3 regions of the Brevundimonas sp. KH_060 genome follow, and region 3 is predicted to be linked to each of the others. Evidence: predicted binding sites of a transcription regulator. Region 3 holds the regulator's gene; each other region holds the start of a gene.
The links. Region 3 encodes LexA, which represses DNA repair genes until DNA is damaged. Its sites were predicted from a motif close to ATGTTCNCNANNTGTTCT; they were not measured.
Positions count from the first base shown of each region.

Region 1: recA (recombinase RecA) is a predicted target of LexA. The motif match lies at 8,067-8,084, and genes of this name have one in related genera.
Region 2: AC3IPP_RS06845 (ATP-dependent helicase) is a predicted target of LexA. The motif match lies at 2,445-2,462, and genes of this name have one in related genera.

Region 1 is NZ_CM174463.1:456,029-466,659, forward strand. It holds gene AC3IPP_RS02355 (DUF1176 domain-containing protein) at 1-877, opposite strand, end outside; gene AC3IPP_RS02360 (NADP-dependent isocitrate dehydrogenase) at 1,071-2,291, shown strand; gene AC3IPP_RS02365 (DUF2939 domain-containing protein) at 2,499-3,050, shown strand; gene alaS (alanine--tRNA ligase) at 3,270-5,915, opposite strand; gene rraA (ribonuclease E activity regulator RraA) at 6,048-6,533, opposite strand; gene recA (recombinase RecA) at 6,889-7,968, opposite strand; gene AC3IPP_RS02385 (CYTH and CHAD domain-containing protein) at 8,138-9,667, opposite strand; gene AC3IPP_RS02390 (GNAT family N-acetyltransferase) at 9,748-10,631, shown strand, end outside.
Region 2 is NZ_CM174463.1:1,389,035-1,399,665, reverse strand. It holds gene AC3IPP_RS06875 (DMT family transporter) at 1-117, opposite strand, end outside; gene AC3IPP_RS06870 (YbaY family lipoprotein) at 309-725, shown strand; gene AC3IPP_RS06865 (ribbon-helix-helix domain-containing protein) at 729-971, shown strand; gene AC3IPP_RS06860 (SIMPL domain-containing protein) at 968-1,693, shown strand; gene AC3IPP_RS06855 (DUF488 domain-containing protein) at 1,741-2,076, opposite strand; gene AC3IPP_RS06850 (hypothetical protein) at 2,093-2,347, opposite strand; gene AC3IPP_RS06845 (ATP-dependent helicase) at 2,523-4,862, shown strand; gene AC3IPP_RS06840 (low temperature requirement protein A) at 4,859-6,019, opposite strand; gene AC3IPP_RS06835 (O-antigen ligase family protein) at 6,018-7,304, shown strand; gene AC3IPP_RS06830 (DNA topoisomerase IV subunit B) at 7,373-9,469, shown strand; gene AC3IPP_RS06825 (cytochrome b) at 9,532-10,068, opposite strand; gene AC3IPP_RS06820 (ATP-dependent Clp protease proteolytic subunit) at 10,180-10,631, opposite strand, start outside.
Region 3 is NZ_CM174463.1:1,955,330-1,965,960, forward strand. It holds gene AC3IPP_RS09645 (autotransporter outer membrane beta-barrel domain-containing protein) at 1-1,996, shown strand, start outside; gene AC3IPP_RS09650 (S9 family peptidase) at 2,114-4,210, shown strand; gene lexA (transcriptional repressor LexA) at 4,333-5,037, shown strand; gene AC3IPP_RS09660 (ComEC/Rec2 family competence protein) at 5,187-7,244, opposite strand; gene gltX (glutamate--tRNA ligase) at 7,336-8,751, shown strand; gene gltA (citrate synthase) at 8,819-10,120, shown strand; gene AC3IPP_RS09675 (cupin domain-containing protein) at 10,257-10,631, shown strand, end outside.

The DNA of each region.
Region 1 (10,631 bases), 1.5 Mb from region 3:
TCCTGTCCGCCGTGGTGATGAAATAGACCTGGGTGAAGTTATAGGCGCCCTCGCCGCACGGCACGCTCCACAGCAGCTTGTCGGAGGCCAGGCGGGCGACCTCGACGTCAGGCTCGAAGCGTTCGCCCTTGCGGGTTTCGGCCAGGCATTCCTTCACCTTGGGGTGGGCCAGCAGCGCCGGCGACAGGTCGTCGTGCACCAGGCCGTTCTGCGGCGCGGCGGCGGCGATCGTCACGCGCGGCGCGGCGGGGGCGGCGGGCACGCTGGAGGCCGGACGATCGCCTCGGCGGATCAGGGCGGTGGTCGTGCCCAGACGCCCCTGACGCTCGTCGATCCACAGGAAGGCGGCGGCGGCCCCGCCCAGGCTGACCTTCATCTGCTTGTCGCCGCGCCTCAGCGCCATGAAGGAGCCGTTGCCCAGGCCCTGCATCAACTGGGCCGAGGGCGTCCTGAAGGCGATGACGTCGCCTTCCTCGTCCATCTTGGTGTTCTGGCCCGCGTGGCGGCGGCCGTCGATCTCGGCGTAGACGTCGCCCTCGCCGTCCTCCAGGCCCCAGCCGCCCATGTGGACGACGGGCCGCGCCTCCGGGCCGGGCGCGAGCGAGACGAGGACGAAGCCCATCCGGTTCTCGCCCGATCCGAAGGCGACGCAGTGGTTGGTGTTATCGCAGGTGGCGGTCCAGTCGCGGAACTCGCGCGTCACGCTGGGCGGATTGGCGGCGGCGGCGGTCTGGACGGCGGGTGCGGCGGCGGCTTCAGTAGGGGCAGGCGCGGCTGGCGCTTCGGGCGTGGCGGCGGCCTCACGGCCCTTGCAGGCGGCCAGCGTCAGGGGGAGGAGGGCGACGGAGGCGGCGAACCGCAGGCGGCGAAGCGTCATCAGGCGTTCCATGCGTTTTTGATCGACCGGCGGCCTCAAGCGTAGCCGTGAAAAAGCCTAGCGGCCGAGCCGCTGTTTCGTTCCGGCCTGACGTTCGGGCCTTGCGGCTTTCGTCCCCTTTGCGCCCGCGCGCCGGGGTCGCTATATCCCCTGCACCGAATTCCTTCCCTGATTGAGAGACAGAGGCGTAAGCATGGCCAAGATCAAGGTCGCCAATCCCATCGTGGACATCGACGGCGACGAAATGACCCGGATCATCTGGCAGATGATCAAGGACAAGCTGGTCTTCCCGTACCTAGACCTCGAACTCGACTATTATGACCTCGGCATGGAAAGCCGTGACGCCACCGACGATCAGATCACGATCGACGCGGCCCACGCCATCCAGAAGCACGGCGTCGGCGTGAAGTGCGCCACCATCACCCCGGACGAGGCGCGCGTCGCCGAATTCGGCCTGAAGAAGATGTGGAAGTCGCCGAACGGCACCATCCGCAACATCCTGGGCGGCGTGGTCTTCCGCGAGCCGATCATCTGCAAGAACGTCCCGCGTCTGGTGCCGGGCTGGACCCAGCCGATCGTCGTCGGCCGTCACGCCTTCGGCGACCAGTACAAGGCGACCGACTTCCTGATGCCGGGACCGGGCGTGCTGACCATCAAGTTCGTCGGCGACGATGGCGAGGTTATCGAGCACGAGGTCTACAAGTCGCCGGGCGCCGGCGTCGCCATGGGCATGTACAACCTGGACGCCTCGATCCGCGAGTTCGCCCACGCCTCGTTCGGCTATGGCCTGAACCGCAACTACCCGGTCTATCTGTCGACCAAGAACACCATCCTGAAAGCCTACGACGGCCGCTTCAAGGACATCTTCCAGGAAGTCTTCGACGCCGACTACGCCGAGGAATTCAAGAAGCGCGGCCTGACCTATGAGCACCGTCTGATCGACGACATGGTCGCGGCCGCGATCAAGTGGTCGGGCGGTTTCGTCTGGGCGTGCAAGAACTACGACGGCGACGTGCAGTCGGACATCGTGGCGCAGGGCTTCGGTTCGCTGGGCCTGATGACCTCGGTGCTGATGACGCCGGACGGCAAGGTCATGGAAACCGAGGCCGCCCACGGCACCGTGACCCGCCACTACCGCCAGCATCAGAAGGGCGAGGCCACCTCGACCAACTCGATCGCCTCGATCTTCGCCTGGACCCGCGGCTTCAAGCACCGCGCCAAGCTGGACGGCAACACCGAGCTGGCCGAGTTCGCCAACACCCTGGAGCGCGTGGTCGTCGAGACCGTCGAGTCGGGCTTCATGACCAAGGATCTGGCCCTGCTGGTCGGCGATCAGCAGTCCTGGCTGACGACTGAAGGTTTCCTGGACAAGGTGTCCGAGAACCTGAAGAAGGCCCTGCCGGGCATCGGCTGAGTTTAGCTCAGCATGGCATCAAGGCCCGCCGGAGCGATCCGGCGGGCTTTTTTGTTGGGCGCTTATTGCGTCGGCGTGGGGACAGGGGGACGGAGCCGCGTGAAAACACGCATTGAACCCGCCCACGAACCATGTCCCTAATACTCTTGGGGATTTTGACGCTGTTTCGTCGTCGTCTCGTCGCGTTCGTAAGGCAGGGGAGGGCCGATGAACCGCAAACTGATCATTCGTCTTGGATTGGCGTCCGCCGCTGTCTTTGTGGTCGCCTACGCCGCATCGCCGCTGCTGGCGGCGCGATCGTTGGTGCAGGCGGCGAAGGTTGGGGATGAAAAGGGGCTGGAGCGTCAGGTAGACTTTCCCGCCTTCCGCGCCAGCCTGAAGGACGAGTTGAACGCCCGCATGATGGCCGAGATGCGCAACGATCCGCGCATGGCCGACAGCGGTCTGTCGGGCTTGGGGATGCTGCTGGCGCCCGCCATCGTCGGCGGGGCGGTGGACGCTTTCGTGACCCCTCAGGCCATTTCGATGATGGTGCAGGAGGGCCGCTCGCCCAAGCCCGCCCTCTCTGTCGAAACCGAGCAGGAGGCGAAGCCTGACAATGACCGGGTGCGCCAGTCGTGGGGCTATCGCGACCTGGACACCTTCGCCGTCACCCTGACGCGCGACGACCAGCCGAACGAAGCGGTGTCCCTGCTGATGAAGCGTCGCAACCTGTTCGGCTGGAAGCTGGCGGCGATCGATCTGGGGACGCCGGAGTGAAATAGTCCCTCTCCCGGCGGGAGAGGGCTTGAGCCGCACGGCGGCGCAGCCGTCGTTCTGGCGCGAAAGGGTGAGGGGCTTGTCTTGTCAGTCGGCGTCAGCCGTCGCGCGACGCCCTTCGGCCGACTTTGCCGTTGAACCCTCACCCTTTCGCCTTCGCCAATCGCTTCGCTCTTGGAGGCTCAAGCCCTCTCCCATTGGGAGAGGGTAGAGGCAGGATCAGCCCTTCAGCGCGGTGCGGATGGCGTTCAGGCCGTCCTCGGCCTTGGAGCCGTCCGGGGCGCCGCCCTGGGCGAAGTCGGGCTTGCCGCCTGCGCCCTTGCCTCCCATGGCGATGACGGCGTCGCGGGCCAGGTCGGCGGCGTTGACCTTACCCGCCATGTCCGGGGTGACGGCGACGGTGATGGCCGCCTTGCCGTCGGTGACCCCGACCAGGGCGACGACGCCCGAGCCGATCTGCTTCTTGAAGTCCTCGGCCACGCCGCGCAGGCCCTTGCCGTCGACGCCGTCCAGAACGCGGGCGATCAGCTTGATCCCGCCGATCTCTTCGGGCGCGGCATTGGCGCCCGCGCCGCCGCCCAGGGCCAGCTGCTTCTTCAGATCGGCGACCTGCTTCTCCAGCGTCTTGACCGAGGCCTGCAGGCCCTCGACGCGGGCCGGAACCTCGGCGGGTTGGATCTTGAAGCCCTGGGCCAGATGGCGGGCGACGTTGGCCTGATCCAGCAGGAAGCGGCGGGCGGCCTCGCCCGTCAGGGCCTCGACGCGGCGCACGCCGGCGGCCACGCCGCCTTCCGAGACGATCTTGAACAGGGCGATGTCGCCGGTGCGGAAGACGTGAGTGCCGCCGCACAGTTCGACCGAATAGGCGCCCGGACCAGACAGGGCGCGACCGATGGTCAGGACGCGGACTTCATCGCCGTACTTTTCGCCGAACAGGGCCACGGCGCCCGCCGCGATGGCGGCGTCGGGCGTCATCAGTTCGGTGGTGACTGTGACGTTCTGGCGGATGACGGCGTTCACCTCGTCCTCGACGCGGGCGATCTCCTCGTCCGTCATCGGGGCGTTGTGGCTGAAGTCGAAGCGCATGCGCTCGGCGTCGACCATCTGGCCCTTCTGGGCGACGTGGGCGCCCAGCACGTTCTTGACGGCGGCGTGGAACAGGTGGGCGGCGGAGTGGTTGGCGCGGGTGGTCGGGCGTGAGCCTTCCGCGACCGTGGCGGTCACGACTGCGCCGGTCGCCAGCGAGCCCTTGGTCACTTCCAGCGTGTGAACGTGCAGGTCGCCGCCGTGCTTCTTGGTGTCGAGAACGCGGCCTTCGCCGCCGCTCCAGACGAAGGCGCCCTTGTCGCCCGCCTGACCGCCGCCTTCGCCGTAGAAGGGGGTCTTGTCCAGCAGGACCTCGACCGTTTCGCCGGTCGCGGCGGACGGGCTTTCCGCGCCGTCCCTGACGATGGCCAGAACCTTGCCTTCGCCGGTCTCGGACTCATAGCCGGTGAACGCGGTGCCGCCGTGCTGGTCGCGCAGGGCCAGCCAGGCGCCGGCCGAGGCCGTCTGGCCCGAGCCCTTCCAGTGCTCGCGCGAGCGGTCGCGTTGCTCGGCCATGGCGGATTCGAAGCCGTCGACGTTGACGCTGAAGCCGCGACGGCGGGCCTCGTCCTGCGTCAGGTCCAGCGGGAAGCCGTAGGTGTCGTACAGGGTGAAGGCCGTCTGGCCGTCCAGCATGTCGCCGGCCTTGAAGTCGCTGGTCGCCTGATCGAACAGGTTCATGCCGCGACCCAGGGTGGTGCGGAAGCGGATCTCTTCCTGCTTCAGCGTGTCCTCGATGAAGGCCTGGGCGCGGCCCAGTTCCGGATAGGCCTCGCCCATTTCCTGAACCAGCGTCGGCACCAGACGGTGCATCAGCGGGTCCGACGCGCCCAGCAGGTGGGCGTGACGCATGGCGCGGCGCATGATGCGGCGCAGGACATAGCCCCGGCCCTCGTTCGAGGGCGTCACGCCGTCGGCGATCAGGAAGGCGGTCGAGCGCAGGTGGTCGGCGATGACGCGGTGCGACGGGGCGCGCTCGCCCTCGGCCTTGGTCGAGGTCAGCTCTTCCGAGGCGTGGATCAGGCTCTTGAACAGATCGACGTCATAGTTGGAGTGGACGCCCTGCAGCACGGCGGCGATGCGCTCCAGACCCATGCCGGTGTCGACCGACTTCTTGGGCAGTTCGCGAACGATCTCGTCGTTCTCCTTCTCGAACTGCATGAAGACGTTGTTCCAGATCTCGACGAAGCGGTCGCCGTCCTCGTCCGGCGAACCGGGAGGGCCGCCGAAGATGTGGTCGCCGTGGTCGTAGAAGATCTCGGTGCAGGGGCCGCTGGGGCCGCTGTCGCCCATGGCCCAGAAGTTGTCGGCCGTCGGGATGCGGATGATCTTGTCGTCCGAGAAGCCGGTGATCTTCTTCCAGATGTCGAAGGCTTCGTCGTCGGTGTGATAGACGGTGACCAGCAGGCGCTTGGGATCGAGGCCGAACTCCTTGGTCAGCAGGGTCCAGGCGCGCTCGATGGCGTGGTCCTTGAAGTAGTCGCCGAACGAGAAATTGCCCAGCATTTCAAAGAAGGTGTGGTGACGCGCGGTGTAGCCGACATTGTCCAGGTCGTTGTGCTTGCCGCCGGCGCGCACGCATTTCTGCGAGCTGGTGGCGCGCTTGTAGGGCGGGGTGGCGGCGCCGGTGAAGTAGTCCTTGAACGGCACCATGCCCGCGTTGACGAACAGCAGCGTCGGGTCGTTCTGCGGCACGAGCGGAGCCGACTGCACCTTCTCGTGGCCGTCGGCGGCGAAGTAGTCGAGGAAGGTGGAACGGATCTGCTTCAGGCTGGTCATGGGCGTATCGCTCTGGAACTCGGGCGCGCGGGAGGAAGTATCGGAACCGGCGTCATATAGGGATTTTGCGCCGAACGCATCACTGGCGCGTGATCATGCGGTCGGGGCTGCGTTTTTACGGTCGATAGCGCTCTAATCGTGCAGGCGGCGCGACGAGACGATCAGGCCGTCCTCGTCGGCGTAGAGCCAGTCGCCGGGCGTGAAGATGACGCCGCCGAAAGCGGTAGGGATGTCGATCTCGCCGATGGCGTCGCGGTCGGCGCGCAAGGGAATGGTCCCGACGGCTTTGACGCCGATGTCCATGGTGTTGATGACGGCGGTGTCGCGCACGGCCCCGTGGACGACGATCCCGGCCCAGCCGTTGTCGATGGCCAGCTTCGCCAGATTGTCGCCGACCAGAGCGCGCTTCAGCGAGCCGCCCCCGTTGACCACCAGAACCGCGCCCTGACCGGATCGCTCCAGCGTCTGACGGACCAGGGCGTTGTCGTCCAGCACGCTGAGGGTGCGGATCGGGCCGTGGAAGGTCGTGACCTGGCCAAAGCTGCGGAAGGGAGTCTGGCAGACCTTCACCGCGTCAGGATGGGCGTCGCAGAGGTCGGCGGTGGCGATGACGGTCATGGGGAGGCTCCGTGGGTTCGGGGGGACTCTGCCCGTAGGCGCCGAGGGGGAACAAGGCCGTTGGGCCGAGAAACGCGTTTGACGGGCGTCTCTCAATCTCCGCTCATCCCGGCGGGCGCCGGGATGAGCGGGAGAGGACGGGGCGCAAAAAAAAGAGGCCCGCCCGAAGCAGGTCGGGCGGGCCGGTCTCAGTCCGACCGGCCGCGCGGGGTCGGTAGGCGGGTCGCGCGGCGGCGAACGGAGAAGCTTTGGCCGATCAGGGCGCTGATCTGCCCGCCGTTAAGGCAGAGGGCGGCGCCCGCTGGATCCTCGGGTCAAGCCCGAGGATGACGGCGTTTAGGTGTGACGGGACGGATCAGCCCTCCAGATCTTGGCCCTCGTCAGGCTCGGGGGCGCCCAGCATGTCGTCGGCGATCTTGGCCGTGGACTGACGGACGGCCTTCTCGATGGCGAGGGCCATGTCGGGGTTGTTCTTCAGGAACTCCTTCGCGTTCTCGCGGCCCTGACCGATGCGGGTGGAGTCGTAGGAGAACCAGGAGCCCGACTTCTCGATGATGTTGGCCTTGACCCCCAGGTCGATGATCTCGCCGATCTTGGAGATGCCTTCGCCGTACATGATGTCAAAGATGACCTCGCGGAACGGCGGGGCGACCTTGTTCTTGACCACCTTGACGCGGGTGGTGTTGCCGACGACCTCGTCGCGGTTCTTGATCGCGCCGGTGCGGCGGATGTCGAGGCGTACCGAGGCGTAGAACTTCAGCGCATTGCCGCCCGTCGTCGTTTCCGGCGAGCCGTACATGACGCCGATCTTGTGACGGATCTGGTTGATGAACAGGACGATGCACTTCGACTTGGAGATCGAGGCCGTCAGCTTGCGCAGGGCCTGCGACATCAGGCGGGCCTGAAGGCCGGGCAGGCTGTCGCCCATCTCGCCCTCGATTTCAGCGCGCGGCGTCAGCGCAGCGACCGAGTCGACCACCACGATATCCACGGCGCCCGAGCGCACCAGGGTGTCGACGATCTCCAGCGCCTGTTCGCCCGTGTCGGGCTGCGACACCAGCAGATCGTCCAGGTTGACGCCCAGCTTCTGGGCGTAGACCGGGTCCAGCGCGTGTTCGGCGTCGACGAAGGCGGCCACGCCGCCCTTCTTCTGGACTTCGGCCACGGTGTGCAGGGCCAGGGTCGTCTTGCCCGAGGATTCGGGACCGAACACTTCAATGACCCGACCGACTGGCAGGCCGCCGATGCCCAGCGCCATGTCGAGGCCCAGCGAGCCGGTCGAGACGCTGTCGATCTCGGCCACTACGCCGGCCTTGCCCAATTTCATGACCGAGCCCTTGCCGAAGGCGCGATCGATCTGCGCGATCGCCGCCTCTAGAGCGCGTTGTTTTTCGCCGTCTTCTTTACCCACGAGCTTCAGTGCCGCCTGTGACATTGGTTTTCTCTCCCTTGCCATGATTCCCATCTGACTTCGGGAGAGACCCGCCACGGACCCGCTCCCTCGTTGAGACGGACTATGGACATGGTTTGTTCTTGTTCGCAAGATGTTCTCGTGAACTGAACGAGAACATTTATCGCGATGCGACCGATTTTGTCGTGACTTATCAGCCGCGCCAGAAGGGCCGGGCGCGGGCCAGGCGAGCGAAGGCGCGGTCTGAAGCGGCGTGCAGAATGACGGCGTTCTGTTCGCGGCGGCCGATCAGCCGCCCGGCGGCGAAGGCGATCTCGGGCGAGGTCAGCCGGGCTTCGGCGGGGATGCGGTCGCGCGCCACAGCCAGGTCGTTGAGGGCGCCGAAGGCGTCCTGGACCTGCTCCAGACCTGCGCGGAAACGTCGCTCGCGGCCGGGGCGCTCGAACAGGCCGGCGAAGAACTCGGCCGCATAGCGCAGACGCTTCACCCGGATGCGCAGACGGTGCCGACCTGCGGCGTCCAGTTGGTCGAGGCGGCGGCCGCCGCGCCGTATGCGTCGGTTCAACTGTTGCAAGGCCTCGGCGGCGAATTCGGCGACGGGCCGTTGTCGACGCCAGGCGCGCACCGGGTCGGGATCGGTTCGCCAGGCGCCGATCTCGATCCAGGTCAGGGTCTCGAGCATCAGGGCGGCGTAGCGCGGCGAATCGATCGCCGCCATGGCCCGGCGGTAGGCGCCGCTGCGCGCCGCCAGCAGGCGCAGACCCAAGGGGGCGAGGTCGGGGTCGGGCGTCTCGAGCGCGGCGGGATGGAAGACGTCGCGGATGAAGACGTCCAGGTCGCGGGCGGCGTCGGTCTCATGCGCCAACCATTTCAGCTCGGCGACGACGGGGGCGACGTCTTCGCCCAGCAGGGGAGCGAACACCGACAGGGCGGCGCGCAGGCGGCGTAGACCCACCCGCAGCTGATGCAGGGCTTCGGGCCGCCGAACGCGGCGCAGCAGTTCGGCGTTGGCCGAGACCTGGCCCAGGGCGGCCAGGGCTGTGCGGCGCAAGGCGGCCTCGGCCGACATGGCGCGAGGCAGGGGATCGGCGCGGGCGAAACGGGGCGCGCGCTCCAACCCCTCGGCCAGGCGCCAGCCGCGCTCGGCCTTGCTTTCGAACAGGGGGACCAGGGCGATGTCGGCCGACAGGCGTCGGGCCAGGGCGAACAGGGCCTGGGGCGGGCTGTCCTTCAGCTCCAGCTCCAGCTCGCGCAGGGGCTCGACGCGGTCGCCCGCCGACAGTTCTCCCTCGTCATAGGCGGCCTCGATCACGGCGCCGTCGAAGGCGACCAGCCGGGTGCGGCGGCGCACCGTGCTGGCGAAGCGGGGCGACAGGGCGCGGCGGCGGCCCTTCAGCAGGGCGGCGGCGGGCGTCGTTTTCAGCGTCTTCCAGTCCAGGGCCTCGCTGGGAACCGGCGTCTCCCATTCGGTGCGGTTGAGGATGTCGCCGCCGGTCTGGCCTTTCAGCGTCTGGACGAAGCCACGCCTCGTGGCGCGCACGCGCAGGCCCCAGCCCGCGCGGCGCAGCGCCTGATCCGGCGTGTCGAAATAGACGGAGCGCAGGGTCTGAACGCTGTCCTCGCCCGCCAGGGCCGGATGGGCGGCCAGGCGCGCGGCGGCGCCGGGACCGAGCCGGAACTTGAGTTCGATTTCCTGCGCCATTTCCTGGGCCATGCCGGACATGACGCCATTGTGCGCCTATCCCCGCGCGGGTCCAAGGCGATGAAAATGATCCAACAGCCAAGCTCGCGCGTTAGGGGGACATGACTGATCTTCAGACCGCCCAAATCGTCCAACCCGCCGAGCCGGCCAAGCCCGCCGTCCTGACCATTCGCAACGCCCGCCTGGGCGACGTCGCCGGGATCAACGCCCTGGTGGCGCGGGTCTACAAAGACATGCCGCCCTATACGCCGGGGATGCTGCGCGGCCAGATCGCCACCTATCCCGACGGCCAGTTCGTGGTCGAGTTCGAGGGCGAGATCGTCGGCTACGCCGCCAGCTTCCGCATTGACGAGGCCTCGGCCATGGGACCGCACACCTGGGACCAGATCACCGGCGGCGGCTATGGCGCGCGGCATGATCCGGCGGGCGAGTGGCTGTACGGGATGGAGGTCTGCGTCGATCCGGCGCGGCGGCGCCTGCGCATCGGCCAGCGCCTGTATGATGCGCGCCGTGACCTGTGCGAGGCGCAGAACCTGAAGGGCATCGTCTTCGGCGGACGGATGCCGGGCCTGGCGCGTCGCCGCGCCGCCTATCCCGACCCGAACGCCTATGTGGAGGCGGTGCGCGACCGCAAGGTGAAGGACCCGATCATGGCCTTTCACCAGCGTTCAGGGTTCGAGCCGGCGGGGGTGCTGCTGAACTATCTGCCGTCGGACAAGGCGTCGCTGGGCCATGCGGCGCGCTGGGTCTGGCGCAACCCCTACTATGTCGAGGCGACGGGCAAGGGGGCGGCCTTTGCGGTCAAGGAGACGGTGCGCGTGGCCACCGTCCAACTGCAGATGCGCAAGGTCGAGAGCTTCCAGGAGTTCATGGACAACGTCGAATACTTCGTCGATGTGGGGTCCGACTATCGCGCCGACTTCGTGGTCTTCCCCGAGCTGTTCACGCTGCAGCTTCTGTCGCTGGAGACGAAGAAGCTGACGCC
Region 2 (10,631 bases), 570 kb from region 3:
GCCGAACCGCAGCACCACAGAAATCACCGGATCGACGGCGCCGAGCTGGAAGGTGATGGCGTACCAGGTCGTGCCCCAGATCAGGGCGCAGATCCCGACGCCGCCGAAGGCCAGCATGGCAGGCGACGAAAACCGTGACGACGCGGTTTCGGAATGAGGAGATTCAGACTGTGACACGCCGGCGACTCGGTCGAAACGAAACAGGAACTTTCGATAGCACCGCTTTATGCCCGGCGTCTCTCAACTGTTGCAGCCTTATGTGACGTTGGCGCGTTCTGCTAAGCTAGCCGCTCATGAAGGATACGCTGATGCGCCTGCTCCTCGCTCCCCTCGTTCTGGCCCCGGCCCTGATGGCCGCCGCCTGCTCCACCCTGCCGGAGGCTTCCGACAACATGACTGAAGTTCAGGTCAGCGCCCGGTATCGCGAGCGCATCATGCTGCCGCCGGGCCACGTTCTGACCGTCCGGGTCGAAGACGTCAGCCGCATGGACGCCCCTGCCCGCGTCGTCGCCGAGACCACTCAGCGCCTGGACGGTCGCGGCCCGCCCTACGCCGTCACCCTGTCGGTGCCGAACGACAAGATCGACAGCCGAATGGAATACGCCGCCCGCGCCGAAATCCGCGATCCGTCCGGCGCCCTGCGCTTCACCACGGACACGCGCCATTCGGTGCTGACGCGCGGCGCGCCGAACAGCGTCGAGATCGTCATGGTAGGCGTGCGCTAAGCCTTGAGCGGCCTCGCCAAGCGATCGGTGCTGCTGTCCGGCCACGCCACCTCGGTGGCGCTGGAGCCTGAGTTCTGGGCCGTGCTGGACGCCATCGCAGCCGAACTAGCGCTCAGCCGGTCCGGCCTGCTGATCCGCATCGACGACTGGCGGGGCCGTCGTCCCCTGGCCTCCGCCTGCCGCATCCTGGCCCTGCAATGGACCGGCGGCGACCGCAGCTTCGCAGAAGAAGAGACGACGTCATGAGCGATACGAACGCTAACCGCCTGATCCCCGCCGCCGTCTTCGGCGGACTGGTGGCCGTGGGCCTGATCGGCGGCGGCGCCCTGATCGGTCAGGGCGTGGTCAACGCCCGCGCGGGCGACCGCTCCGTCACCGTGCGCGGCCTGGCCGAAAAGGACGTGAAGGCCGATCTGGCCGTCCTGCCGGTCCGCTTCACCGCCTCGGGCGACGTGCTGTCGGAGGTGCAGGCGCGTATCGACGGCGACCTGGCCATCGTGCGCCAGTTCCTGAAGGCCCAGGGCTATCCCGACGACGCCGTGGACCTGGGCCAGTTGGGCGTGGCCGACACCCGTTCGCGCGAATACGCCAGCCAGACCGGCGGGCCGCGCTTCATCCTGACCCAGACCGTGATCGTGCGCACCACGGACGTGGATCGGGTGCAGACCACGACCCGCAACCTGAACGATCTAGTGCGCCAGGGCGTGGTGCTGCAGGACTTCAACGGCCCGTCCTACATCTTCACCAAACTGAACGACGTGCGTCCGGCCATGATCGCCGAGGCCACCGCCGCCGCCCGCAGCGGCGCCGAACAGTTCGCCAAGGATTCCGGCGCGCCTCTGGGGCCGATCAAGACAGCGGGACAGGGCTCGTTCGAGATCCTGTCGCGCGACGGTACGGGCGATGAAGCTAGCAGCCCGAACAAGAAGGTGCGGGTCGTCACGACGATCAGCTATCGGCTGAAGTAATCATGCCCCGCTCATCCCGGCGAAGGCCGGGACGAGCGGTTAAAGAGTCAGGACGCGGTCAGATAAGCTTGCAGCACAACGGCATCGTTGCGTTCCTCGTCCTTGGCCCCATAGACGAGCGTCACGCAACCGGACTTCAGCTCCGCCTTCAGTTCGGCCACCGCGTCGGGGTTGCCGTCCAGTTCGGCCCGATACCGCCGCTGGAACTCATCCCATTTCGCCGGGTCGTGGGCGAACCACTGCCTTAACGCCGTCGTCGGCGCGATCTCTTTCAGCCACAGATCGACGCGGGCCCGGTCCTTGCTCAGCCCGCGCGGCCACAGACGATCCACCAGAATACGTGTGCCGTCCGCATCCGACGGCGGCTCATAGACCCGCTTCAAGGCGACCTTCACGACCTCAAGCCTTGGGCTCGGGCGCGGCCACCTGCGGCGGTTCGGTCGGGCTGGGCAGTTTGGGCGGCGCGGGACGATCCGGCGCCTCGGGCAGGCGCGGCGCCGGTACATTGATGTCCACGTTCAGGTTGGGCGTTTCCGGGCGCATCGGCCCGCCTCGCCCGAGCAGAAACCACGCCAGAACAGCAACGACCACCACCAAGGCGCCCACGATGAAGGCGAGGCCGACGTTCGCGCCGCCGCTGGAACTGTTCGCCATCAGACGCTCCTCCCTTGCTTGCCCTGTCAGCCGCAAAACGGCGCTCGCTGTTCACGGTTCCAACCACAGATCGTGCGAATGGGACTGACTTTGGTCGCTGTGCTGCTTATGTTCTCCCTTTGAGATTCCGGCGGCTCGCCCGCCCGTCCCCGTCGCCGCCCGAGTATCCGCCCCTGTGACCGACCTGCCCGCTCCCCGCATTTCCGACCTCGCCCGCGCTCAGGCTCCGCAAGGTACGGCGCCCGACTATCTGTCGGGCTTGAACCCCGAACAGCGCGAGGCGGTGGAGACGACCGAGGGGCCGGTGCTGGTGCTCGCCGGCGCGGGCACGGGCAAGACGCGCGTCCTGACCACCCGTCTGGCGCATATTCTGGCGACCGGCCGGGCCAAGCCGTGGGAACTGCTGGTCGTCACCTTCACCAACAAGGCCGCGCGCGAGATGCGCGAACGGATCGGCCATCTGATCGGCCCGTCGTCCGAGGGGCTGCGCTGGCTGGGCACCTTCCACTCGGTCGCGGCGCAGATCCTGCGTCGCCATGCGGAGCTGGTCGGGCTGAAGTCCAGCTTCACCATCCTGGACACCGACGACCAGGAGCGGCTGCTGAAGCAGCTTTTGGAAGCGGCCAACATCGACACCAAGCGGTTCACGCCCAAGTCGCTGGCCCATATGATCGACCACTGGAAGAACCGCGGCTGGACGCCCGACAAGCTGCCGCCGGGCGAGGACTTCGCCAACGGCAAGGGCCCGGCGCTGTACGCCGCCTATCAGGCGCGACTGGCGACGCTGAACGCCTGCGACTTCGGCGATCTGCTTCTGCACAACATCACCATTCTGTCGAAACATGCTGATCTGGCAGAGGAATATCGTCGCCGCTTTCGCTACATCCTGGTGGACGAGTATCAGGACACCAACGTCGCCCAGTATCTGTGGCTGCGGCTGCTGACGTCCTCGACCGGCAATGTCTGCTGCGTGGGCGACGACGATCAGTCGATCTATGGCTGGCGCGGGGCCGAGGTGGACAACATCCTGCGCTTCGAGCGCGACTTCCCCGGCGCCAAGGTCATCCGGCTGGAGCGCAACTACCGCTCGACCAAGCACATTCTCGGCGCCGCCTCGGCCCTGATCGCGGCCAATCAGGACCGGCTGGGCAAGACCCTGTGGACCGAGGACGACAGCGGCGACAAGGTGCGCGTGCGCGGCGTCTGGGACGGCGAGGCCGAGGCCCGCCTGATCGCCGACGAGATCGAGACCGCGCGCAAGCAGGACATGAATTACAAGGACATGGCCGTTCTTGTTCGCGCGTCATTCCAGATGCGAGCGTTTGAAGAACGCTTCCTGATGCTGGCCATTCCCTATGTCGTCATCGGCGGGCCGCGCTTCTTCGAGCGGGCGGAAATCCGCGACGCCCACGCCTATCTGCGGCTGATCCAGTCCGAGGACGACGATCTGGCGTTCGAGCGCATCGTCAACGTCCCCAAGCGCGGCATCGGCGACACCTCGGTCCAGAAGATCCTTCACATCGCGCGCGAGAATGGCGTCTCGGCCATGCAGGCGGTGCGCCATCTGATCACCACGGACGAGCTTCAGGCCCGCACCCGCACGCCGCTAGCCAACTTCGTGCGCGATCTGGACCGCTGGCGCGACCTGATGGCCATGGGCACGCCGCACTGGCAGGTGACGGAGACCCTGCTGGACGAGAGCGGCTACACCGCCATGCAGAAGGCCGACCGCACCAGCGGCCAGACGCGGTTGGACAACCTCAAGGAGCTGACCCAGTCGATGCAGTCGTTCGAGACGCTGCAGGCCTATCTGGAGCATGTTTCACTGGTCATGGATCTGGAGCGCCGCGACGAGAACGCCGACGGTTCAGGCTCGGTGCAGATCATGACGCTGCACGGCGCCAAGGGGCTGGAGTTCCCGCTGGTCTTCCTGCCGGGCTGGGAGGAAGGCGTCTTCCCCAGCCAGCGGAGCATCGACGAGAAGGGCGTGAAGGGCCTCGAGGAGGAACGCCGCCTCGCCTATGTCGGCGTCACCCGCGCCAAGCAGGACGCGCGCATCAGCTTCGCCGCCAACCGCATGGTCTATGGCCGCTGGACCTCTCAGTTGCCCAGCCGCTTCGTCGATGAACTGCCCATCGCCCACGTCGAGCCGCAGTCGGACACCGGCTATTACGGCGCCTCGACCGGCATGAAGGAGGCCAAGAGCCGCTGGGACGAGGCCCCCTCCTTCGGTAGCGGCTATTCCAGCCCCGGCTGGAAGCGCGCCCAGACCTATACTGCCGCCCAGACGCCCAAGCCCGCCTACGCCCGCCGCGCCGTGATCGAGGGCGAAGGCCGCCTGATCGCCACGGCCGATCCCAAGGCGGCGTCCGGCTGGGCGCGCGGCGACCGAGTGTTCCACCAGAAGTTCGGCTATGGCTCCGTTCGTGCGGTGGAGGGCAACAAGCTGGTGGTCAGCTTCGACAAGGCGGGCGAGAAGAAGGTCATCGACACCTTCGTGGAGAAGGCGCCCTAGGCGCGCTGCCCTCGCGGGGCGAAGGACTCCCACAGCCCCGTCACCACCAGAACAATGGTCGACGCCATCGTCAGCGCCAGCGGCGACCACTGTCGCCCGATCAGGAAAACGGCTCCCAGAACCGCCCCCCCGATCACGCGCGGCCACGCCACCTTGCCCCAGATGCTGAAGACCGACAGGGCCGTGCCCAGCAGGAACAGCAGAGGACCGCCGATCAGCACGGCCGCACTCGCCGCGCCCGCCACGCCCAACGGATGCGCCAGGGCCAGCTCATCGCCGACCGCCGTCACCACGATCCCCGCCACCACGATGATCGGGCAATAGGTATAGGTTCTTCGGGCGATGGCGCCGGGGTCAGCGGCGTGGCTGATGGTTTCCGATCCCGCCTCGTGCGCCTCGCTGAAGAACAGCCACCACATGGCGATGGTGGTGACGAAGGCGGACACGAAGGCCGCGACCACCGGCGCCGTCCACGTCAGTTCCGCAAACGTCGCTCCGGTGATGATGATCGACTCGCCCAGGCAGATGATGACGAACAGGCCGACTCGCTCGGCCAGGTGCGCGCCCTCGACGTCCCAGTCCGTCGTGCTGGATCGTCCCAAGCCCGGCACGAAGAAGGCCAGAGCCGGGCCTGTGAACTCCAGCGCCAGGGCGATCAGCCAGATCAGCAGCCGCGTCTGCCCCTCGGCCAGGCCGCCGCTGATCCAGAATACGGCGCCCAGCAGGGCCCATAACGATATCCTCTGGAAGTTCGCCCTCTGCGCTGGCGAACTGCGCACCGCCCACAGGGTGAACAGGCTGCGTCCCACCTGAATGGCGGCGAAGGCGCAAGCGAACGTCAATCCCCTGTCGCCGAACGCCGTGGGCAGGGACATCGACATGACCAGGCCCGCCGCCATCAGGGCGAACATCATCAACCGTACGGGACCGCGCTCGGGATCCAGCCAGTTGGTGATCCAGCTGGTGTCGATCCACACCCACCAGACCGCCGCCAGCAAGACGGCCGCCTCCAGCGCGCCCAGCGGCGTCAGGTGCGCCAGCAGCAGATGGCTGACCTGGGTGATGGCGAAGACAAAGACGAGATCGAAGAATAGCTCGACAAAGCTGACCCGTGCATGCTCTCCGGGCCGTCGAACGCGCATCAGACTGGCGGCCATGCCCCACCCTTCCTTAACCCTGTTCCGCGAACGTGCGCCCGTGCGCGCCGTTCGTCCAGAACCTCAGACATCCTCAGTCGCGCCGCGCCTTTGGGAACAGGTCGCGGCGGCCTTCATCCTATTCCTTCTGACCGGGGCGCTGATCGGACCGATCTTTGCACCGCAGCAGCAAGAACTTCCGGCGCTTCGACTGATCTGGCCGCCGGTCTATCTGATCATACTGGGACTTATGGCGTTTCGGGCGCGCCAGATGGCGGCGGCCTGGCCCGCCTTCATCCTGCTCGCGCTGATGGTGATCCTGGCCTTGGCGTCCGGCTTATGGTCGCAAGCGCCGGACGTAACCCAACGACGGGTTCTGGCCCTGGCCCTGACCGGCGGCTTCTCCATCTATCTCGGCATCGCATTCCAGGGCGCGGAACTGCCGCGCCTGCTGACCTGGACCTTCCTTGCCCTCGGCATCGGCAGCCTGATCGCCGTCTTCCTGTTTCCGAGTCTGGGCGTCCATCACAGCGCCAACGCCGGGTTGTGGCGCGGCCTATGGTACGAAAAGAACCACATGGGAATGATCATGGCGGTCGGCCTGATCGCCGCCTCGGCCCTGCTGGCCGCGGGCGCGCCGCAGGATCGACGCATCGCCGTGGCGGCCATCGGCGTCTGCGCGCTGGCCCTGCTGGGCTCGCAGTCCAAGACCGCCCTGATCATGGCCATGCTGGGCGGCGGGCTGATCGCCATGTGCCGTTTGATCGCCCGCATGGGGCCGGTGTTCGGGGTCGTCATCGTATGGAGCCTGGGGCTGACCGCCGTCATCAGCCTGTGGGTCTGGAGCCAGTACTCCGTCGAAATTCTGGCCTTGTTCGGCAAGGATCCGACGCTGACCGGCCGCACCGAGATCTGGGCCGCGATCGAGCGCATGGCGGCGCAGAGACCCTGGCTCGGCTATGGTTACGGCGCCTTCTGGGTGCTGGATACCGAACCGATGGAGTGGATTCGTCACGAGACCGGCTGGCGCGTGCCCTCGGCGCACCACGGTTGGTTGGACCTGCGCGTTCAACTGGGCTGGACGGGGACGTGGCTGGTGGGCGCGGTCATAGCTCTGACGGCGACTGCGATACTGTTCCGCCTGAATAGCCTGGGGCGACGCGAAGGTTACTTGAGCCTGGCCTATCTGGCCGCCTTCCTGCTGCTCAGCGTGTCGGAAAGCGTCTTGATGAGCCACCAGGATCTGCCCTGGACCCTGTTCGTCGCGGTTTTGGCGCGCAACCTGGCTTCCGATCGAACAGCCTGAAGCGGGCCTTGCCCCCGCCGTGTTCGAAGCCTACCAGACCCTGCCCCGAATCGCCGCAAAATGCCCTGATGGACGACCTGTTTTCCAATCTCGACGACGCCGAACCGGCCAAGCCCGCCGCCCCTGCGCCCGCACCCGTTGCGGCGACGCCTCCGGCTGCGGCCCAGCCTGCGCCACCCGTGCATCAGCCCAAGGTCGAGCTGACGTCCCACGCCAGCGCCGCGACGGCGGCCGCCACCGGCTACTCCGCCTCCTCGATCGAGGTGCTGGAGGGGCTGGAGCCTGTCCGCAAGCGCCCCGGCATGTACATCGGCGGCACCGACGAACGCGCCCTGCACCATCTGTTCGCCGAAGTGCTCGACAACGCGATGGACGAGGCCGTCGCCAAGCACGCCAAGCTGATCACTGTCGATCTGGACGCCGAAGGCTATCTGTCGGTGCGCGACGATGGGCGCGGCATTCCGGTCGACCCGCATCCCAAGCACCCCGGCAAGTCGGCGCTGGAAGTCGTCATGACGGTGCTGCACTCGGGCGGCAAATTCTCGGGCAAGGCCTATGAGACCTCAGGCGGCCTGCACGGCGTCGGCGTCTCGGTCGTCAACGCCCTGTCGGAAAGCCTGGACGTTACCGTCTGGCGCGACGGCTTCGAATGGCGTCAGTCCTTCAGCCGCGGCCATGTGCAGGCGCCGATCCAGCAGGTCGGGCCGTCGAAAAAGAAGGGCACCCTGATCCGGTTCAAGCCGGACGATCAGATTTTCGGCGCCGGCGCGACCTTCAAGCCCGCTCGCCTGTTCCGCATGACGCGGGCCAAGGCCTATCTGTTCCGCGGCGTCGAAATCCGCTGGACCTGCGCGCCGGAACGCATCACCGACGCCACCCCTGCCCAGGCGACCCTGCACTTCCCCGGCGGTCTGGCCGACGCCCTGGCCGAGCGCGTGGGCGAGCTGGAAACCGTCACCCCCGTTTTCGCCGGTCGCGTCGAGCGCAAGGGCGAGGCGGGCGCGCTGGAATGGGCCGTCACCTGGTCCCCGATCGGCTTCGGCGACGCCGACAGCTTCGTCGCCTCCTACTGCAACACCGTCTCGACCCCCGACGGCGGCACGCACGAAGCAGGCTTCCGCGCCGCCCTGGTCAAGGGGCTGAAAGCCTACGGCGAGCTGATCAACGAGAAGCGCGCCGCCCAGATCACGGCCGAGGACGTCATCGCCAATGCGGGCGCCCTGATCTCCGTCTTCATCCGCAATCCGGAATTCCAGGGCCAGACCAAGGACCGCCTGTCCTCGCCAGAGGGCCAACGCCTGACGGAACAGTTGCTGCGCGACCCGTTCGACCACTGGCTGACCGAAAGCCCGAAACAGGCCAACGCCCTGCTCGGCTTCGTCGTCGACCGCGCTGAAGACCGCCTGCGCCGCCGCAAGGACAAGGAAGTCCAGCGCGCCGCCGCCACGCGCAAACTGCGCCTGCCCGGCAAGCTGTCGGACTGCTCACGGCAAGCCGCCGAGGGCACCGAACTGTTCATCGTCGAGGGCGACTCGGCCGGCGGCTCGGCCAAGCAGGCGCGCGACCGCACCACCCAGGCCATCCTGCCCCTGCGCGGCAAGATCCTGAACGTCGCCTCGGCCACGGCGGACAAGCTGCGCGCCAACGTCGAACTGTCCGATCTGGCGCTGGCGCTGGGCGTTCAGCCGGGCAACCGGTTCAACATCGAAGACCTGCGCTATGAGCGTATCGTCATCATGACCGACGCCGACGTGGACGGCGCTCACATCGCGGCGCTGTTGATCACCTTCTTCTACCGCTCCATGCCCGAGACGATCCGTCAGGGCCGTCTGTTCATGGCGCTGCCGCCGCTCTATCGCATCAGCGCAGGCCCGCTGTCGGAATACGCCCGCGACGACGCCCACCGCGACGAGCTGCTGGCCACCGTGTTCAAGGGCAAGAAGGTGGAGATCGGCCGGTTCAAGGGCCTGGGCGAGATGATGGCCTCCCAGCTGAAGGAGACCACCATGGATCCGAAGAAGCGGACCCTGGCGCGCGTCTCCCTGCCCGACAGCGAGGAAGAGATCGAGGATCTGGTCGAGCGCCTGATGGGCCGCAAGGCCGAGGCCCGCTATCAGTTCATTCAGGAAAACGCCCGCTTCGCCCAGGCTGACCTGGACGTCTGATTGCGCCTTACGCTGTCACTCTGGCCGCTGTCACCCTGGTGATGACGGCGGGCTGAACAAGGCTAGCCGATCATCCGGCTGACCGTGCCGTCCTTCCAGATGAAGCGGTGGACCAGCACCATCAGGATGTGACCCGCGATGGCCGCCAGCAGCACCCAGGCCAGTAGGCCGTGGACTGCGTTGGCCGGTGCGGTCATCCACGGAACTTCGGCCCAGCCGCCGTCGATCAGGCGCACGCCGAACACATCCAGCGGCTTGCCCGATCCATATTGGCGCAGCAAAGCCAGCGCCGGGACGATCAGCATCAGAGCGTAGAGCGCCAGATGCCCGACCTTGGCGGCTAGGCCCCAGAAGCCCCCGCCGTGCGCCGGACGCGTCTTCATGTTGTAGAGGCCCCACAGGGCGCGCAGCACGATCAGGGTCAGCAGGATGACGCCGATCCCTTTATGCGTGCCGACCCAGAAGGCGGTGATCGGCGCCTTGCCGACGATGATCTTCACCGCCATGCCCGTGAACTGCCACGCCAGCAGCAGAGCCATCGCCCAGTGCAGCACGCGCGTGACGACGCCATATCGGAACCCGTCGTCTCTCCACTGCATCGCCATTGAAGCGCCCTCTCCGCTGATAACCAGTCTCAAACACGATTCGAGGCGGAATCCGTCGCCGGATCCCGCCTCGCAAATTGTCGCAGCCGAAGCGGCGTCTAAGGCTTATGGAGCCTTCACGCCGTCGTCGTCGGCCTGGGTGCGCTTGTCATAGACGTGATCGACGATGCCCCAGGCCTTGGCTTCTTCCGCCGTCATGAAGTGGTCGCGGTCTAGGGTGCGCTCGACCTCTTCATAGGTGCGGCCCGTGTGCTGGACGTAGATTTCGTTCAGGCGGCGCTTGGTGGCGATGATGTCCTCGGCGTGGCGCTCGATGTCCGACGCCGTGCCGCGGAAGCCGCCCGAAGGCTGGTGCACCATGACCCGCGCGTTCGGCAGGGCGATGCGCTGGCCCGCTTCACCGGCCGTCAGGATCAGCGACCCGGCCGAGGCGGCCATGCCCATGACCACGGTCGAGACCGGCGACTTGATGTATTGCATGGTGTCATAGATCGCGAGCGCCGAGGTCACCTGACCGCCGGGGCTGTTGATGTACATGCTGATTTCCTTCTTCGGGT
Region 3 (10,631 bases):
CGGCGTCCTGGTCGGCGCGGGCGCGACGGTTCCCGGTATCGTCAACTCCGGCGTGATTCAGAGCGTCTCTGCTGGTTCCGAAGCCAATGTGGCTGCGGGCGTGCTGATCAACCAGGGCGCCAACGTCACCTCATTCAGCAACTCCGGCTCCCTGTCGGCCGGTGTGAACGGCTCCAAGAGCGACGCCGTCGCCCTGCGCGATGAGTCCGGCACGTTGACGTCGATCAACAACACCGGCAAGATTCAAGCCGTCGTCAGCCCTGAAAAAGACGTGGCCCAGACCGGATCGGCCATCGCCGTCGATGTCAGCGCCAACAGCACGGGCGTCACCCTGGTGCAGGACGGCGTGGTCGTTCCCGATCACAAGCTGCCCGACGCCGACAAGGACGGCGTGCCCGACATCAACGAGCCCGCCATCCGCGGCGACATCCGCCTGGGTTCGGGCGCCGACGTGCTGGACATCCGCAACGGCACGGTGAACGGCGACATCTCCTTCGGGACCGGCGCAGACCGCCTGTCCATCAGCGGCGGCGCCGTGGTGACCGGCAAGCTGTCCAACGGCGACGGCCAGCTGGACATCGACATCTCCAAGGGCACGCTGGACGCTCGCCATACGGGCCAGCTTCAGGTCAGCGACCTGAACGTCGGCGCGGACGGCAACTTGATCGTGACCCTGGACCCCGCCAATGGCGCGTCCGGCGGCTTCAAGGTCAGCGGCAGCGCCGATCTGGCCGACGGCGCGGGCCTGGGCGTGCGCTTCAACTCCCTGATCCAGGATCCGACCTCCTTCACCATCATCGAGGCGGGCGACCTGAACGTCGGCGCCATCGACCAGGATCTGCTGCAGTCCAACTCGCCCTACGCCTTCGTGGTCAACGCCAACGTCGACGAAGCCGGCGGCAAGCTGACGGTCGACGCCCGCCGCCGCACGGCGGAAGAGGCCGGCATGATCAAGGCCGAGGCCGCCGCCTATGACGTGCTCTACGCCGGTCTGGCCGACAATGAGCTGATCCGCGCGGCCATGCTGAACCAGACGGACCGCGACGGCTTCTTCAACATCTATCAGCAACTGCTGCCCGACCACTCGGGCGGTCCGCTGCTGTCGCTGGCCAGCGGCGTCGACGCCGTGACCCGCGCCCTGACCGGCCGCAACGCCGCCGCGGCGCCGGGCGAGACCAGCGCCTGGGTGCAGGAGATCAACTTCTACGCCGACAAGGACAAGACCGACACCTACGGCTTCCGTTCGGAAGGCTTCGGCCTGGCGGGCGGCGTCGAGCGCGGCACCAACATGGGCGCCTTCGGCCTGACGGCGGCCTTCACGTCGTCGGATCTGGAAGACCCGGAAGCGGCGGCTGAGGAAGTGCTGTCGGCCAATCTGCTGGAGCTGGGCCTCTACTGGCGCGCTCAAGGCCAGTACTGGACGACCTGGGCGCGCGCAGCGGGCGGTTACGCCTCCTTCAGCGCCACCCGCAAGCTGGTCGCCGACGGCATCAATCTGAAGAACGAATCCGACTGGCACGGCTTCACCTTGGCCGCCGCCGGGGGCGCATCGTACGAGCGCCACTTCGGTCGCCTGAGCATCCGTCCCGAGGCCTATGTCGAATACTTCTCGCTGAGCGAAGACGCCCGCACCGAACGCGGCGGCGGCGACGGCTTCGACCTCGACATCGATGAGCGCGACGGCCACATCTTCTCGGGCGTGGCCGCCGTGAACATCGGCTACGGCTTCGGCAAGGAAGGCTGGATTCGCCCCGAGGTCCGTCTGGGCTGGCGTCAGAACTTCTCGGTCGACGCCGGGACCACCATCGCCCGCCTGGCTTCGGGCGGCGACGCCTTCACCCTGGAGCCCGCCAGCATCGAAGGCGGTGGTCCGATCCTCGGGTTCCGCCTGAACGTCGGCAACGATCTGGGACTGCTGTCGATCACCGGCGACGCCGAACTGCTGGAAGACTACGTCCGCTACACCCTGCTGCTGCGGGCCAGCTTCAAGTTCTGACTTTTCTTCGGAACGCGAATGAAAAAGGGCCGCTGGATTCGTTCCGGCGGCCCTTTCCCTATCTTGCCGCAACCTTGCGCCTTTCTATGATCCCACTCGAACCAGAGGGGGTTTCATATGAACAAGTTCGCCTGGGCGGCCTGCGCCCTGATCCTGAGCGCCCACGCGCCTGCGATGGCGCAAACCGCCGTCCAGACAGCGGCCGCGCCTAGTCTGCCGACCGCCGATCGCGGCCTGTTCACCGCGCAAGACCTGTTCGGCATGGAGGTCGCCTCCGACGCCCAGATCAGCCCTGACGGCGGCCAGATCGCCTATGTCCGCCAGACAGCCGACATCATGACCGACCGGATGCGGCCGACCATCTGGCTGATCGATGTGAAGACCGGCCGCCATTCGCCCCTGATCGCCTCGGCCGGTTCGCACCGCCAGCCGCGCTGGTCGCCGGACGGCTCGCGCCTGTCCTACATCTCCAACGCCGAGGGCGGCGCGCCTCAACTGTTCGTGCGCTGGATGGCGTCGGGCGAATCCGTCCGCGTCACCAACCTGCCCAACACCCCGTCCAGCGTCACCTGGTCGCCCAACGGCGAGCAGTTGGCCTATTCCGTCCTGGTCCCCAGCGACAAACCCAAGATCGGCTCGCCTCTGGCCAAGCCCGAAGGCGCCCAGTGGGCCCCGCCGCTGGAGATCATCGACAGCGTCTCCTACCGCTCTGACGGCCAGGGCTATCTGAAGCCCGGCTTCCGCCACGTCTTCGTCGTCGGATCTCAGGGCGGCGGCGCCCGCCAGCTGACGCACGGCGACTTCCATCACGGCGGCGGCCTGTCCTGGTCGGCCGATTCCCGCACCCTCTACCTCAGCGCCAACCGTCGCCCCGACTGGCAGCGCGAAGCCGCCGACAGCGAAGTCTTCGCCCTGGATGTCCAGACCGGCGGCCTGACCGCGCTGACCAGCCGCGCCGGGCCCGACAATGCGCCCGTCGCATCGCCCGACGGCCGCCGCATCGCCTACCTCGGCTATGACGATAAGCGGATGGGCTATCACAACACCCGCCTCTATGTGATGGACGCCGACGGCTCGAACAGCCGCGTCCTGACCGAGAGCCTCGACCGTTCGGTTCAGTCTCCGGCGTGGAGCCGCGACGGCCGCTCGGTTTATGTCGCCTATGACGACCAGGGCCGCACCAAGGTCGCCCGCGTGTCGATGGACGGCGCCGTCACCACCCTGATCGAGGATCTGACCGGCGACGACTTCGGCCGCCCCTATACCGGCGGCGGCTTCACCGTGGCCGACGACGGCGCCATCGCCTATACGCGCGGCGATTCCAGCCGCCCGGCCGACGTCCACGTCCTGAAAGGCGGCCGCAGCACCCAGCTGACCCGCCTGAACGCCGACTTCCTCAGCGCTCGCCGCCTGGGCGAAGTGCGCCGCATCCAGGTCGCCTCCTCCCACGATCAACGCGCGGTCGAAAGCTGGCTGACCCTCCCGGCCGACTATGTCGAGGGCCAGCGCTATCCGCTGGTGCTGGAGATCCACGGCGGTCCCTTCGCCGCCTACGGCCCGCACTTCGCCACCGACAACCAGTTGTTCGCCGCTGCGGGCTACGCCGTGCTGTCGGTCAACCCGCGCGGCTCGACGTCCTATGGGGATGAATTCGCCAACCTGATCCACCACAACTATCCGTCGAACGACTATGACGACCTGATCAGCAGCGTCGACGCCATCATCGCTCAGGGAATCGCCGACCCGAACAAGCTGTTCGTCACCGGCGGTTCGGGCGGCGGCGTGCTGACCAGCTGGATCGTCGGCAAGACCGACCGCTTCAAGGCCGCCGTCGTCCAGAAGCCGGTCATCGACTGGGCAAGCTTCGTACTGACGGCTGACAACCCGGCCTTCTTCGCCCGCTACTGGTTCGGCGAATATCCGTGGGAGAACCCGGAGACCTACTGGCGCCGGTCGCCGCTGTCGCTGGTCGGCAATGTGAAGACGCCCACCATGGTCGTCGTCGGCGACGAGGACTACCGCACCCCCGTCAGCGAGTCGGAGCAGTACTACACCGCCCTGCAACTACGCGGCGTGCCCACGGCCCTGGTGAAGATCCCCGGCGTCGGCCACAGCCTGGCCGTCCGCCCGTCCCAGAACGCCGCCCGCATGAACGCCATGATCGAGTGGTTCGCGCGCTACAAGGACGGCGCCCCGGCCACGCCGACGCAATAAGACCCTGCCCCCGCGCCCGTCATGGCGGCGGGCGCGGGGTTCAGCGTGGCGTTAGTTGACTTTTAACCAGAACACTTACAGAACATCATCAACGGTTCACGCCTTGTTCTGGATTCTGCGCCATGCTCACGAAGAAACAGCACGAACTCCTGATGTTCATTCATGAGCGCATCCGGGAGACGGGCGTTTCGCCCTCCTTCGACGAGATGAAGGAGGCGCTGGATCTGGCGTCCAAGTCCGGCATCCACCGCCTGATCACGGCGTTGGAGGAACGCGGCTTCATCCGCCGTCTGGCCCACCGCGCCCGCGCGCTGGAGGTGGTCAAGCTGCCGGAACAGGCGACGACCGCTGCTCCGGCCAAGGGCCGCGCGCCGTTCAAGCCTGACGTGATCCAGGGCGGCGGACTCAATCCGCGCCCGGCCGCCGCCGAGGCCGCCAACGACGTCCGCGACCTGCCCCTGCTGGGCAAGATCGCCGCCGGCACCCCCATCGCCGCCATCCAACACGAGCGCGAGCGCCTGCCCGTGCCGGAATCCATGCTGGGCGCCGGCGAGCACTATCTGCTCGAGATCGAGGGCGACTCCATGATCGAAGCGGGCATCCTCGACGGCGACACCGTCATCATCAAGCGAGTCGAGAACGCCTCTTCCGGCGAGATCGTCGTCGCCCTGGTCGAGGGTGAGGAAGCCACGCTGAAGCGCCTGCGCAAGAAGGGCCAGTCCATCGCCCTCGAGCCCGCCAACAGCGCCTATGAGACCCGCATCTTCGGCCCCGACCAAGTCGAGGTTCAAGGCAAGCTGGTCGGCCTGCTGCGCCGGTATCATTGATGCGCGCCGCCCTGTGATTTCCGCTCATCCCGGCGGAGGCCGGGACCCAGTGCTTTGGCTTCAAGCAGGGCCGTTTGAAGTTGCCTTCTCTCTAAACCTGAACGCCAGCACGGTTCTTATTGGATCCGGCCTCCGTCGCGATGAGCGAGTTAGGATGGAGCCCCGCTCCACGGTCGCCGTCCCCGCACCTCCGCCGCCCAGAGGGCGCGCCAGCCGCCCGCCTCTTCCCGCCACAGCTCCACCGAGCCGCCGCGCGCATGGTCGGCGCCGTCCAGCACCAGCCGCCCCTTGCATGACGGCGGCAGGACCGCGACCACGGCCCTTACGCTGACCACCTCCGCACTGCGGCACATCTGGTCCATCTGCGCCTCGCCCGGCGTCGCCTTGCCCCACCACAGGGCCAGCGCACCGTCCTCGCCCTCCGGCGCGCAGAAGGACCGCTTGCAGGTCCAGCCTTCGCCCGGACGCCCGACCGCCTCCAGCCCACGCCGCCGGGACCACAGGTCGCTGGCGAACTGGCGCACCACAGGCCGTATCACGACCGCCTGTTCTCCCTGCCGATACGCCCCATTGGCCCCGCCGTCGCCGATCCAGACATCCGGCTGCGCCGGGCGCGGCCAGATCAGCACCGCCGCCGCGAAGGGCAGCCCCAGCCAGCGCCACCACCCGCGCCACAGACACATGAACAGTATGCCCAGGAAGGCCACCGGCAAGGCCGCCGCCGGGGCGCTGGGGATCGCCTGAACCGCGCCGGGCAAACCAGCCGCCCAATGCCCTATCGCCAGCATGACATCCACCGACTTCCCCGCCAGCCACAGGAAGGGCGCGCCCAGGCCCAGCGGCTCCAGCGCCGCGCCCAGCGCCAGGGCGGGCATCATGACGAAGTCCGCCAGCGGCGCCGTCGCCAGATTGGCGATCAGCCCATAGACGGCCGTGCGGTTGAAGTGCTGCATGGCGAACGGCCCCGTCGCCATGCCCGCCACGAGGCTTGCGGCGCAGGCGGCCAGCAGCCAACTGCCGAACCTCTGCACCGCGACGATGGGCCAGGGCGCGGCGAACTCGCGGATGCGGCGCGGCCAGACCTCGACTAGGGCGACCAGGGCCGCCGTCGCCGCGAAAGACATCTGGAACCCCGGCGTCACCACAGCCTCGGGCCGCAGGAGCAGGACGACGAAGGCCGCCGCCGCCAGCGACCGCATCGTCACCGCCTGTCGGTCCGCCAATACGGCCAGAAAGGCGATTGCGGCCGTCACCGCCGCCCGCTCGGCCGGCGGCGGCGAACCCGAAATGACCAGATAGGTTCCGACCGCGATCAGACCCGCGATCGCCGCGACCTTCTTGCCTGACACGCGCAACGCCAGCCACGGCCAGGCCGCGACCAGCAGGCGCACCGCGAAAAAGACGAAGCCCCCGACGACCGCCATATGCAGACCCGAGATCGACAGAATGTGCGCCAGGCCAGAATCTCGCATGGCGTCCAGATCCGGGCTCTGGATCCACGTTTCATGCCCCGTGGTCATGGCCGCCGCCACCCCGCCGGTCCGCTCGCCCAGGCGCGCCACGATCCGTTCGGCCAGGGCGTAGCGCACGGCGTTGACCCGCATCGCCATCCGCACGCGCCAGGGCGGCGGCGCAAGATCGACGGGCCGCGTCGGTCCAAGGGCGAACAGCGTCCCGCCCATGCCCTGGAAATAGGCGTTGCGGCCGAAGTCATAGGCGCCGGGGCTGGCGGGCGGCGGCGGCGGGTTCAGGATGCCGAAAACGCGGATCGCCGCGCCAGGCGGCGGCGGCGCGCCCTTCACCGTGACGCGCAACCGTTCGGGCGTCGCCTCGGACGTCAGGCCCCGCACCCGCACCGGCGCCACGACCACCCGAGCGCCGTTCTGGCCCGGCGAATCCACGTCCATGACCCAACCCTCGAGCTGCGTGGGCTTCAAGTCAGCGGGTGCGATCGGCGCCGCGACGGCCACAGCCCTCAGTTTGGCGACCGCCAAACCGCCGCCGAAACAGGCCAACATCAGCAGAGCCAACGTCCCCCAACGCGGCAGGCCCCACATGCGCCCGACGATCCAGGCGCCCAGCAGCACGACAGCCGCCGCCGCCAGCGGCCACGCCGCCGGTTCATCCTTCAGCGTGAAATAGGCGGCGCACCCTGCGCCGAAGCAGACGGACGACCAGAGGGGCCAGCGATCCGCCTGCGCACGCACGTCATCGCCAAGACTGTCAAATAACCGGGCCACAAGGGTTCGCTTCCCCACGGGCGGGCGTATAAGACCCTGCCCTATGGACCCTGCCTCTATGACCTCCCCTTCCTCGACCGTCGTCACCCGCTTCGCCCCCTCGCCTACAGGCTACCTGCATATCGGCGGGGCGAGAACCGCGTTATTTAATTGGCTGTACGCCAAGGGGCGCGGCGGCAAATTCCTGATCCGCATCGAGGACACTGACCGCGAGCGTTCGACCGACGAGGCTGTGAAGGCCATCTTCGACGGCCTGTCCTGGCTCGAACTGTTCGGCGACGAAGAGCCGGTCTTCCAGTTCGCCCGCGCCGACCGTCACCGCGACGTGGTCAATGAACTGCTGGCGACCGGCCACGCCTATCGCGACTTCCTGACCGCCGACGAGACCACGGCCCTGCGCGACCAGGCCAAGGCCGAGGGTCGCGACTTCGTCTCACCCTGGCGCGACCGCGAGCCGTCCGTCGACGACCTGGCCAAGCCGCACACGGTGCGCTTCCGTCGTCCGCTGGATCAGGCCGTCGCGGTCGATGACGCGGTACAGGGAACCGTGCGCTGGGACTCGGCGTCGCTGGACGACCTGGTCATCCTGCGTTCGGACGGGGCGCCGACCTACAACCTGGCCGTGGTGGTGGACGACCACGACATGGGCGTGACCCACGTCATCCGTGGCGACGACCATCTGAACAACGCCGCGCGCCAGAGCCTGATCTACGACGCCCTGGGCTGGACGCGGCCGACCTTCGCCCACATTCCGCTGATCCACGGCCCGGACGGCGCCAAGCTGTCCAAGCGTCACGGCGCGCAAGCGGTGCACGAATACGCCGACATGGGCTATCTGCCCGAGGCCATGCGCAACTATCTGGCCCGGCTGGGCTGGGCGCACGGCGACGACGAACTGTTCAGCGACGAGCAAGCTCTCGCCTGGTTCGACCTGACCGGCGTCAACAAGGCCCCGGCTCGCCTGGACTTCGACAAGCTGGCCCACGTCAACGCCCACTGGCTGCGTCTGGCGGACGACGACCGCCTGGCCAAGCTGACCCTGGACGCCCATCTGGCGCGCGGCCGCACGTTGCAGCCGGATGACGAGGAACGGCTTCTTCACGCCATGCCCTTCGTCAAGGATCGCGCCAAGACCATCCCCGAACTGGCCGATCAAACGGCATTCGTGTTGCAGGTGCGTCCGCTCGCCTTAAACGAGAAATCCGCCGGATTGCTGCAAGGCGAAGGCCGTCAGCGAATTTCACGACTGCGTGAACGACTGGGTCTTTTCCAGAGCTGGGACGTCTTTGCTCTGGAAGCCGAGCTTAAGGTCTTCGCCGAAGAAGAGGGCGTAGGCTTCGGAAAAATCGGACCTTCCATGCGTGCTGCCTTGACGGGCGGCTCGACGTCGCCAGATATCGCACGCACTCTTTGCGCTCTCGGGCGCGACGAAAGTCTCGGACGCTTGGATGATGCGCTGCAACAGACTAAGTGATCACCCATAACCAACTCAGGCCGTCCGCCTCCCCGCGCGCCGGTCGAAAGAAGAACAAGGGGCCTAGATGACTGAACAAGCGAAACCCGCCGGCTCGGCGACCCTGTCCTATCAGGACAAGAGCATCGAGCTCCCCGTCCTCTCCGGCTCGACCGGCCCGGACGTCATCGACATCCGCAAGCTGTACGGCGGCACCGGCGCCTTCACCTTCGATCCCGGCTTCACCTCCACGGCGGCCTGCGAATCGGGCCTGACCTACATCGACGGCGATGAAGGCGTGCTGCTGCACCGCGGCTACCCCATCGACCAACTGGCCTCCAAGTCCAACTTCCTGGAAGTCTGCCACCTGCTGCTGCACGGCGAACTGCCGAACGCCGCCCAGTTCGAAGAGTTCGAGCAGAGCGTCACGCGTCACACCATGCTGCACGCCCAGTTCGACCGCTTCTTCGAAGGCTTCCGCCGCGACGCTCACCCGATGGCGATCATGGTCGGCACCGTCGGCGCCCTGTCGGCCTTCTATCACGACAGCCTGGACATCCATGATCCGGTCCAGCGCAACATTTCGGCCATCCGCCTGATCGCCAAGATGCCGACGATCGCGGCCCGTGCGTACAAGTACCACATCGGCCAGCCGTTCATCTCGCCACGCAACGATCTGTCGTACGCCGAGAACTTCCTGCGCATGTGCTTCGCCGTGCCGGCCGAGGACTATCATGTCGATCCGGCCCTGGTGCGCGCCATGGACCGCATCTTCATCCTGCACGCCGACCACGAACAGAACGCCTCGACCTCGACCGTCCGTCTGGCCGGTTCGTCGGGCGCCAACCCGTTCGCCTGTATCGCCGCCGGCATCGCCTGCCTGTGGGGCCCGTCGCACGGCGGCGCCAACGAAGAGGCGCTGAACATGCTGAAGGAAATCGGCACGCCGGACCGCATTCCTGAGTTCATTCAGGGCGTTAAGGACAAGCGCTACAAGCTGATGGGCTTCGGCCACCGCGTGTACAAAAACTACGACCCGCGCGCGAAGGTCATGCAGCAGTCGGCCTATGAAGTGCTGGCCGCCACGGGCCGCGAGAACGACCCGCTGTTCCTGGTTGCCAAGGAGCTGGAACGCGTCGCCCTGCAGGACGAGTATTTCACCTCGCGCAAGCTGTTCCCGAACGTCGACTTCTATTCGGGCATCACCCTGTCGGCCATGGGCTTCCCGACCACCATGTTCACCGTGCTGTTCGCCCTGGCGCGCACCGTGGGCTGGATCGCCCAGTGGCAAGAAATGATGGCCGATCCGTCGCAGAAGATCGGCCGCCCGCGTCAGCTGTACACCGGCCCGACCGAGCGCGACTACGTGCCGCTGGCCCAGCGCGGCTAAGCCGTCGCACGACGCGAAACACCGAAGCGCCGGGGCGAAAGCTCCGGCGTTTTTTCTTGGCCTTGCGAAAGATCAAGGCCCGACCGCTCAGGACGGGCTAAGTGACAGCTCTCCCTGCTCTCCATGAGGATTCGCCATGCAAGGCTATCTCGACGACATCGAACGCGCGACGCTCGACAATGACGACTTCCGCCGGGTGCTCTACACTGGCCGCCACCTGCAACTGGTGCTGATGACGCTCCAGCCCGGCGAGGAGATCGGCGAAGAGGTCCACGAGGGCCACGACCAGTTCTTCCGCATCGAACAGGGGCAGGGCCAGATCGTGATCGACGGCCTGTCGCGCCCGGCCGAAGCCGAGTCCGGCATCATCGTGCCCGCCGGCGCCCGCCACAACCTGATCAACACAGGGACCGAGCCGCTGAAGCTCTACACCCTGTACGGCCCGCCCGAGCACCGCGACGGCGTGATCCATCCGACCAAGGCCGACGAAGCCGAAGAGCATTTCGACGGC